2 regions of the Pseudoruminococcus sp. genome follow, and region 1 is predicted to be linked to the other one. Evidence: a T-box and tRNA genes for the amino acid it is inferred to sense, from the RefSeq annotation. Region 1 holds a T-box; the other holds one or more tRNA genes.

What was found. A T-box is a leader RNA that pairs with one kind of tRNA and senses whether it is charged. The one in region 1 lies ahead of tyrS (tyrosine--tRNA ligase), so its partner is inferred to be a tRNA-Tyr.
Region 2: it has a tRNA-Tyr gene. The T-box ahead of tyrS (tyrosine--tRNA ligase) is inferred to sense a tRNA for this amino acid. The anticodon was not compared.

The regions. Positions count from the first base shown of each region.
Region 1 is NZ_JBKXNW010000007.1:31,199-36,455, reverse strand. It holds gene ACLU24_RS08115 (cell division protein FtsQ/DivIB) at 1-697, shown strand, start outside; gene ftsZ (cell division protein FtsZ) at 993-2,249, shown strand; T-box leader at 2,669-2,900, shown strand; gene tyrS (tyrosine--tRNA ligase) at 2,953-4,179, shown strand; gene nusB (transcription antitermination factor NusB) at 4,192-4,623, shown strand; gene ACLU24_RS08095 (tRNA (adenosine(37)-N6)-threonylcarbamoyltransferase complex transferase subunit TsaD) at 4,623-5,257, shown strand, end outside.
Region 2 is NZ_JBKXNW010000012.1:21,174-26,430, forward strand. It holds gene ACLU24_RS11500 (alpha-amylase family glycosyl hydrolase) at 1-248, shown strand, start outside; gene ACLU24_RS11505 (prohibitin family protein) at 459-1,322, shown strand; gene ACLU24_RS11510 (IS3 family transposase) at 1,397-2,251, opposite strand; gene ACLU24_RS11515 (helix-turn-helix domain-containing protein) at 2,248-2,784, opposite strand; gene ACLU24_RS11520 (hypothetical protein) at 2,860-3,042, opposite strand; gene trmL (tRNA (uridine(34)/cytosine(34)/5-carboxymethylaminomethyluridine(34)-2'-O)-methyltransferase TrmL) at 3,218-3,721, shown strand; tRNA gene ACLU24_RS11530 (tRNA-Thr) at 3,814-3,889, shown strand; tRNA gene ACLU24_RS11535 (tRNA-Tyr) at 3,930-4,013, shown strand.

The DNA of each region.
Region 1 (5,257 bases):
TGCAATGATTGCGGTTGTACTTTGCCTGACTGTTTTCTTTAAGATAGATTCTATCACTGTTGAGGGCAAAACAAGATATTCCTCAGATGAAATTATAGATGCAAGTGGAATCGCTATTGGCACAAATCTTCTTCTTTGCAATACAGAGCCAAGCAAGGAGATTATTACGAAAGAATTTCCTTATATTGAATCAGTAAGCATTAAGAAAAATCCATTTAATTCAGTTACAATTTATGTTGAGGAGGCGAAGCCTACTTCTGCCATTGAAACAAATGGAAAATTTTATATTCTGAGCGCTAAAGGAAAAATTATAGAAATTCTTGATAATAATAAATATAATGTTCCGCTTATTAAAGGGGCTGAACTCAAGAAAACAGAGCTTTCAGCTACGATAGAATATAAGCTTGCAAATATGAATAATATCATAAATGATGTTACACAAGCATTGAATGAAAATGAAATCAAAAAGGTTTCTACAATCAATGTTACTAATCCTTCAAATGTTAAGCTTAGCTATGATAAGAGGCTTACGATAATTCTTGGTATTCCGGAAAATCTTAATTATAAGGTTAAAACAGCTAAATTAATTATAGATGAAAAGCTTGAAAAAGATAGCAAGGGAACAGTTGATGTTTCTATGTGTGCAGAAGGTGGAAAGTATTCATACTATGACCCTTCAGGAGCACCTGAAAATTAGTGGAAAAAATTCAAAAATATGATTATTAAGATATAATTTATAAAAAAATTCTTTATTTTTTGCTATTTAAAATGTTATAATTATGCATTATAAGTCGATTTTGGAATTATTTATTAAAGATAATGGTTGTTTTACACAAAAAAGAATTGGTAGAAATTATTCCATAGGAAAACATTTATAAAATAGCGTAATTGTATTGAAATTTGCCGAAAATGGTGGTAAATTATATAATAGACTGTATAAGCGAAAGTTGTCGCTGGCAAAAACATGATGTCGAATTGAGAGGAGCAAAAATATGCCTTACGAGTTTGAAGAAGAGATGAATAACATCGTACATATAAAGGTTATCGGTGTAGGCGGAGGCGGCGGAAACGCTGTTGACCGTATGGTTAATGAAGGAGTCAGCTGTGTAGAATTTATTTCTATTAACACAGACCATCAGGCTCTTGGTCGTTCAAAGGCTACACAAAAGATTCAGATTGGCGATAAGATTACACACGGCAAGGGTGCTGGTTCTATGCCTTCTATCGGACAGAAGGCTGCTGACGAGAGCAGAGATGAAATCGCAGACGCACTCAAGGATACTGATATGGTATTCATTACCGCAGGTATGGGCGGTGGCACAGGCACAGGTGCAGCTCCTATCGTTGCCGAGATTGCAAGAGAAATGGGTATCCTCACAATCGGTATCGTTACAAAGCCTTTCCAATTTGAGGGCAAGCGTAGAATGGCTCAGGCTGAACAGGGTATTGCTGCTCTCAGAGAGCAGGTTGATTCTCTTGTTGTTATTCCTAATGAAAGACTTAAGTATGTCAGCGAAGAAGCTATAACTCTTCAAAATGCTTTTGCTGCTGCTGACGATGTTCTCCGTCAGGGCGTTCAGAGCATTTCTGACCTTATTCTTCTTCCTGGTATTGTTAACCTTGACTTTGCTGATGTTACGGCAGTTATGAAAGATGCTGGCTATGCTCATATGGGTATCGGCAGAGCTTCCGGTAAGGACAAGGCAAAGGTTGCAGCTTCAAATGCAATCTCAAGTCCGCTTCTTGAAACAGCTATTGATGGTGCTAAGGGTGTTATTATCAATATCACTTCTTCACCTGATATTAGTCTTGAGGAAATCAACATTGCTTCTACTATGATTGCTGAACAGGCAGACGAAGATGCAAACATCATCTGGGGTGCTGCGTTCAATGACCAGATGGAAGACGAAATCAGTGTTACTGTTATTGCAACAGGTTTCCCTACAACAGCTGATGCAGCGGTTAAGCCATCAGGCACTGCTCCTGTAAGCAACAAAGCTCCTTATCAGCTTGGTGCTACACCGGGAGACCCTTCAGCAAAACAGGCTGAAACAACACAGCAGGCTTCTGTACAACAGAGCAGTTTTAATCAGCCAAGAATTCCAAGACAGCAGCCAGTTGCACAGCAGGAGCGTCCACAAAGACAACAGCCTGCACAGCCACAGCAGCAAGCACAACAAACAACAAACGCTGCTCCAAATGATGACGATGATTCATTCTATGATATTATGTCTATCTTCAATAGATAAGATAAATAATTGAATAATAATGAAATTTACGGTAAGTCTAATGGCTTACCGTTTTCGTTTATCAGTAGTTCCCCCCTAACATATCAGTTACCTTGATAATTTCGTTATTTGCGATAACATAAGTTGATTGAGAACGTAGAAGTTTTGCTTGAGAAACTGATTTTGTGTTTTCGCAGTGGATAGACACCTACAGGGAACCTCCTGCGAGGATTTTCTACGAAAAACATTTCTGTGTTTTGTGGAGCATAAAGTGTTTCGCTGTCTGAGGACGGCAACCAAAGACTCTGCCGTAGGTGGACTATTTTTGGAAACTGTAAGCTTTTGAAAAGGCTTAGGCAAAACTTTTAATTTATATCGAACGTACATTAAATAGTTGTGTTGACTTTTATAGAAAAAATGTGTATAATTATAAAAATATCTAAAATGCGTCGATGAGAAGAAGTAATATGATTTGTTCCGCAAAGAGATGTGGCGGTTGGTGCAAGCCATTCGGAACGGCGTATGAAATACATCTCTGAGTATCCCTTGCGAAGATTATTTAATTGCGTAGTGAGGGACGGTTGGCACTCGTTATTGTGCAACGGCTTTTGCCGTAAGGCTGTTCATTTGCTGAACAGTGAATGAGGTGGTACCGCGATATTCGCCCTCTGCATTATATTTGCAGAGGGTTTTATTATTTTATTTTTAGAAAGGAAAGAAATCAATGGGAGTATATGAAGAACTTCAAGAGCGTGGCCTGATCGCTCAGACAACTAATGAGGAAGAAATCAGAAAGCTTGTAAACGAGGGAAAGGCAGTATTTTATATCGGCTTTGACCCAACAGCAGACAGCCTTCATGTTGGACACTTTATGGCACTTTGTCTTATGAAAAGACTTCAAATGGCAGGAAACAGACCTATCGCACTTATCGGTGGGGGTACAGCTATGATTGGCGACCCATCAGGTAAGACTGATATGCGTAAGATGATGACTAAAGAAACTATTCAGCATAACTGTGATTGCTTTAAAAAGCAGATGAGCCGTTTTATTGAGTTTGGCGAAGGTAAAGCTATGATGGTAAATAATGCTGATTGGCTCCTTAATCTTAACTATGTTGAGCTTTTGAGAGAGGTTGGTGCTTGCTTTAGCGTTAACCGTATGCTTACTGCTGAATGTTACAAACAGCGTATGGAGCGTGGACTTAGCTTCCTTGAATTTAACTATATGATTATGCAGAGTTATGACTTCTATAAGCTTTTCCAAGAGTACGGTTGTAACTTGCAGTTTGGCGGAGATGACCAGTGGAGCAATATGCTCGGCGGTACTGAGCTTATAAGAAGAAAGCTTGGCAAGGATTCACACGCTATGACAATCAAGCTTTTGCTCAATTCTGAGGGTAAGAAGATGGGCAAGACAGAAAAGGGCGCAGTATGGCTTGATGCTGATAAGACAAGCCCATTTGAATTTTTCCAGTATTGGAGAAATGTTGCTGATGCCGATGTTATTAAGTGCTTGAAGATGCTTACATTCCTGCCACTTGATAAGATTAAGGAACTTGAAAAGTTAGAGGGACAGGAGCTTAATAAGGCTAAGGAGATTCTTGCATTTGAACTTACAAAGCTTATTCATGGTGAAGAAGAAGCTAAGAAGGCACTTGATGGTGCAAGAGCATTATTTGCAAAGGGAAGCAATACAGATAATATGCCTCAGACAGAAATTTCTGCTGACGATTTAACAGATGGCGAGGTAGGTATTCTTGATTTGCTTGTAAAGGTTGCAATAGTTCCGTCAAAGGCTGAGGGAAGACGAGTTGTAACACAGGGCGGATTATCTGTTGATGGTGAAAAGATTACTGACCCTAACTATACAGTTAAAGCTGCTGACTTTGAAAAGGGTTATATTGTAGTTAAAAAGGGTAAAAAGGTATTTCATAAGATAATTCTGAAATGAGGGGATTAAGCTATGGAAAATAATAAGAAATTAACTAACAGACGCCAAGAAAGAGAAGAAGCTTTTACACTTGTGTTTGAGCGTATGTTTAAAGACGATGATTCAGATGAGGTTTTCGATAGCGCTGTTGAGGCTCGTGACGCGTCTATCGGAGAATTTACAAAGCTCCTTACAAATGGTGTTTATGATAATCTTGAGGCTATTGATGAGCTTATTGAAAAAAATCTCAAGGGTTGGAGCAAGAGCAGAATTTCTCGTGTTGTGCTTACACTTATGAGAATAGCTACTTTCGAGATTATGTTTGTTGAAGATGTTCCTACAAGCGTTTCTATCAATGAATCTGTTGAGCTTTGCAAGAAATATGCAACAGAAAAGGACGCCTCTTTCCTTAATGGTGTGCTTGGTGGAGTAGCTCGTTCAGCAAAGAATAATGGTGAAAAATAATGCTTACTCTCGGAATAGATACAAGCAATTATACAACCTCTGTTGCTATTTATGATGGGGAGAATATCCTTAAAAATTGCAAAAAGCTTTTGCCTGTTAAGGACGGCGAAAGAGGTTTAAGACAGAGTGATGCCGTATTTCACCATACAAATCAGCTTGCAGATGTTTTTGATGAGGCTTTTGAAGGCTTTAACGGTAAGCTTAATGCAATAGCTGTTTCATCAAGACCGCGTGATGTTGAAGGCTCATATATGCCTTGCTTTACGGTTGGAGTTAATTCTGCAAGAATTTTAGCTAAGGCTTTGAGAGTTCCGCTTTATACGGTTTCACATCAGGCAGGTCATATTGCGGCGGCTCTGTATTCAGCTAAAAAGCTTGAATTGATAAATGAAAAATTCATTGCTTTTCATGTTTCAGGCGGTACAACAGAGGCGCTCTTAGTTCATAAGGGTACGGAAAGTCCACTTGATATTGAGATTATCGCAAAAACTCTCGACCTTAATGCAGGTCAGCTTGTAGATAGAGTCGGAGTAATGCTCGGACTACACTTTCCTTGTGGTTCAGAGCTTGAAAAGCTCGCTTTGAAGTATAGCGGAAAAGTTGATGCAAAAGCTACTCTTAAAGGTGCAGATTG
Region 2 (5,257 bases), on a different contig from region 1:
CAACATCAATCAATCTTGGTTCATCAGTTAAAATGACAGCAAAGGCAACAGGCGGTACTGCGCCATATAAGTACAGCTATTTCTGCAAACCGGATGGAGCGATTGATTGGGTAACTCTCAAGAATGCAACAACAGTAACAAGCTATACTAATAAGCCAACAAAAACAGGTGATTATCAGTATGCAGTCAGAGTAATTGATTCAACAGGCAAGTATGTTACTAAGTATTTTACAGTAACAGTTAAATAAGCTTTAAAACCTGAAAAATCCTCACAGAATAAATTTCTGTGAGGATTTTTCAATTTTATAGAAAATTGTTAATATATTTTAAATCTTAAATATATTAACGCAATAATTCTATTAAAGAATTAATGTATAAAATTTATATGCTATAATCCGTTTTAAAATATAAAAAGAATATTCATATTTTATGTGTTAAAAAGAAAGGAAATTGTAATTATGGCTGAAGAAGGAAAGAAAATTTTTACGGTCAATCCTAAAAGCAAGAAGATTAAGGTCATTGTTAGTGTTTGTGTTGCAGTATTACTTATAGCGGTGATAGCTATTGCATCAATAACAATAGTTCCGGCCGGCCACAAGGGTGTTACTCTCAATATGGGAGCGGTCACAGGGGCGGTTATGAATGAGGGAATTAACTTTAAAATTCCGTTTGTTCAGAGTGCAGAGGTTATTGATGTTCGAGTTAAGAAGTATGAGTCTAAAGATAATTCTTCCGCAAGTAAGGATTTGCAAACAATTAAAAGTTCTATTGCAGTAAACTATCGCATAGACCAAGACCATGTAGCTGATTTATATCAGAATATAGGTATGAGTTATGAATCTACGGTTATAAATCCGGCTATTTCAGAATGTATAAAGTCTGTCACATCAAGATATACCGCAGAAGAACTTATAACAAAGCGTACTGAAGTTTCTGATGAAATGAAGAAATTCTTACAGACTAAGTTAGGAGAAAAATATATTCTTGTAGATAGTTTTAATATTGTTAATTTTGATTTTACAGACGCTTTTAATACAGCGATAGAAGAAAAGCAAATAGCGGAGCAGAATGCTTTAAAAGCAAAATATGACCTTGAAAGAATAAAAACTGAGGCTGAACAAGCTGTTACAAAAGCTAAAGGCGAAGCTGAAGCTATGAAACTCAAGAATGAACAAATTTCGCAGAATATTATTTATCTTGAATTTATAAACAAGTGGGACGGAAAAATGCCAACATATTATGGTTCAGATAATTTGTTCTTAGGCTTGGATATGAATAAATCACAATCTGAAAATACAGATAATTCAACAAAATCTGAATAAAACTGATTTTAAATAAACCTTAAGGGCTATCGCATTTTGATATGTACCCAGAATTCTGGACACATATTTATAAATTAAGCTGAACACATGGATGTCTTCCTGTATTGTACAGGAGGCATCCATTTTGTTTTTGCCTGAATTCTTTTATTGTTGTAATAATCTATATATTCTTTGACAGCTTTTGCAAACTCATCAAATGTTTTATAAGCATTTTCGTACCCATAATACATTTCATTCTTCATCCTACCAAAGAATGTTTCCATAATACAGTTATCGTAGCAATTGCCCTTTCGTGACATACTCTGGATAATGCCATGTTCTTTTAAACAATTCTGATAGTAAGTGTGCTGGTATTGCCATCCTTGATCTGAATGAAAAATCAATCCAGTTACATTTGGGAAACTTCTAAATGCTTGATCAAGCATTCTTTTTATTTGTTCCATATTGGGGCTTAATGAGATGTCATAAGATATTATTTCATTTGTTGCCATATCAAGTATTGGAGACAAATAACATTTACCCCAAGAAAAATTGAACTGAGATATATCGGTTGTCCACTTTTGAAGTGGTTTATCGGCAGTAAAATTTCTATCTATTATGTTGCTAGCAATTCTTCCAATTTCACCTTTGTAAGAATGATATTTCTCCTTTGGACGCTTGCCTATCATTCTAGTTTCGTGCATAATGCGCTGTACTCGTTTGTGATTCACCTCATAGCCTCTATTACGTAGTTCTCTGTAGACACGTCTAACGCCATATCTGCATTTGTTTTGTTCAAAGATAATTTCGATTTCTTTAACCAAATCCGCATTTTTTACAGCAATAACATCTTCTTTGCTAAGCTCAAAGTAGTAAGTGGATTTAGCCATTTGCATAGCTTTAAGAAGATACTTTAATTGATATCCTTTTTCTCTGAGTTCTTTGATTATTGCCGCTTTTTCGCCTTGAGATGCGCAGCTTCCTTTTTTTCTCTCAAGGCGATCTCTTTTTTTATTACTTCAATCTCTGTCTTGATATATTCATTTTCGGCACGAAGTCTAACTAATTCTTCATATTCTGATTCTTCTAACTTCCTTGGCTTATTGTAATTAATCTTCTTCATATCTAGATTCTTTTTGGGACGACCTTTCTTACAATTTACAAGACCATTATATCCCAAAATCATATATTTGTGAACCCATTGATATAATAGACCATCACCTATTCCTGCAGAAAATGCAACAGATTTGTTAGATTCACCAGCCAAAACACGTGCAACTAAGGCATAACGTTCCTCTGGAGTCCATTCTTTGTTATTCCCTTTGTGTCTTAATGCATCAGGACCACATGCATCCTCAATTCTAACCCATTTACGAACTGTTATATGAAACGCCTTAGTGCTTAGACCATCTGGTGTATCAGGCCATTGACCCTGTCGATATAATTCTACGGCATTTCTTTTGTACTCATAACTATAACGCATAAAAATAACCCTCCTTACTGGTTTTGTCCAGCAAAGAGGGTACATATCATTTGCGACAGCCCTTAATAAATTTTTTTAGCTTTTAAGCATTGCCTGTACATTGTCGAGAAGACTTTCTACAGCATTCACAGCATGAACAGCTTTTTTCTTTGTTTTCTTTGGCTGCTGTTTCATTTGACTTCCTACATAACCTACAACCGCTCCTGCGATAAGGCCTGCACCGACACCTTTAACAACACTCATTGTATTTTTAACCATAATTGTTGACCTCCAAATAAAAAGTATGAAATTAACCGTATTCATAGTGTTCTTCCTTTTGCTTAATTTAAGCCTGAAAAAATTTACCAGTTTTAAACTTTAAGAATTAAGGCTCTTGATTTATCCTTTGCAAAGTATTATCATTTATTTATGTTTTGTATGGAGGAAAATTTTTATGGTAGAATTAAATGTTGTTTTAGTTGAGCCTGAGATTCCGCAGAATACAGGTAATATTGCAAGAACCTGTGCGGCAACAGGTGCAAGACTTCATCTTGTAGAACCTATGGGTTTTAAAGTTGATGATAAAAAACTTAAAAGAGCTGGTTTAGATTATTGGCATCTTTTGGATATAACTTATTATAAAAGTCTTGATGATTTTTTTGAGCGTACAAAGGGCGGCAAATATTATTATTTTTCTACAAAAGCGCCTCAAAAGCATACAGATATTTCTTATCCCGATGGTTGCTACATACTTTTTGGCAAAGAAACAAAAGGTTTACCGGAATGGTTATTACATAATAATCCTGAAACAACAGTTCGTATTCCTATGATTGATGAGGCGAGAAGTCTTAATTTATCTAATTCAGTTGCGATTGGTGTTTATGAAATTCTTAGACAATGGGATTATCCTGAGCTTCTTGAGCATGGTAGATTAAGAGAATTTGAGTGGGATAAATAATCTGAAAAAGATTCAAAAAAAATCAAAAAATTTTAAAAAAAGTGTTGACAAATAAAATTCGTTGTGTTATTATATATGAGCGTCAGGGAGATGCTGGTGTAGCTCAGCTGGTAGAGCAGCTGATTTGTAATCAGCAGGTCGGGGGTTCGAATCCGTCCACCAGCTCCAGACTAAAAAGAGGGCTGTTCAAAAGACAGCCCTTACATATGGGAGAGTTCCAGAGCGGTCAAATGGGGCAGACTGTAAATCTGTTGTTTCGGCTTCGGTGGTTCGAATCCACCCTCTCCCACCAAGATTTCAAAGGCAATAGGTGTATACCTGTTGTCTTTGAGCAGTATCATCAAGTTGCGATGGTATTGCTCAAAGGCAACCTTGAAATTAAGATTACCTTAAAAGAGAGAAGAACAAAGGCTAAGAAAAAATCTTTGCCCTTGAATAAAGATATACAGTGTGTGTCCTTATTCAAAGGCAATCCCCTCTTTGTTAGGTGGGAGGGGAAAAGCCTTAGATTAAGTATACATTTGTCAGTGACCGTACCGACGCATAACCCGCTAATCGTTATCGTCCTGAATGTGGGAACTATTCTCCACGGGAGAGCCTTCCACAGACATCTCCACTACAGCGTGTGTAAACACACAGCCTTAAAACCGGTTTGACTTGTATACTTGTGTATTTGATTTTGTGTTAAGAGCAAAATATTGTAAGTATTTTGCTCTTATCAAGTTCCATAATAATATATCTATGAAACTTGATAAGGGCAAACTTTAAGAGTAAAATAAAAAAGGTCAAGTTTTATACCCTGTAACTGCAATCGTAAAGGCATAAAACTTGACAAATATATCCAAAATAGGTTATAATGAAACCTAAGAATGGCATCTATAAGTCGTTAGGTAAGTTTGGTTACCTTTACGGCGTATGCCCATTGGTTGCTTCCAACAACTAATGGGCTGTAGATGTTTTTTATTTTATCTACAAAACTATTATACCTCGTTTGGATATATTTGTCAATAAAAATTTATAATTAATTATTCATTTCTTTTTACGAATAAAATTATAACTGAGACTTGAAGTCCCAGTTACGCAAAAAAAGCCGTAGCCTTGCAAGTATTTATTTGCAAGGCTACGGCTTTCTTTATAATTTATGTTTTAAATTTCCACGAGAGTTTTGGCTAAGTATTTGATTAACCTTATCATTATATTTTTTCTTCTTATATATTATCATAAAATCTTTATTTTCAAATAAATCTTAATATTATTTTTAAAGCTTCTTCATGTGAGTAATTTTTCATTTTCTACATTCCCTAATTAAAAACTAAAAGCGAGATTGTACATAAGCACAATCCCGCTTTGAAATATCAAATTAACTGATTTTTCTGTTGTCTGCCAACCTGCTAGCCTACATATCTAGCACATATCTGAAGTTTTTCTGTTGCTTCCCAACCTGCTGACATACATATTCAGCACATATCTCAGATTTTAGGTGTCAGTTACACCGAGATTGGATATTCCTTTCTCTATAAATAATATATCCAATTT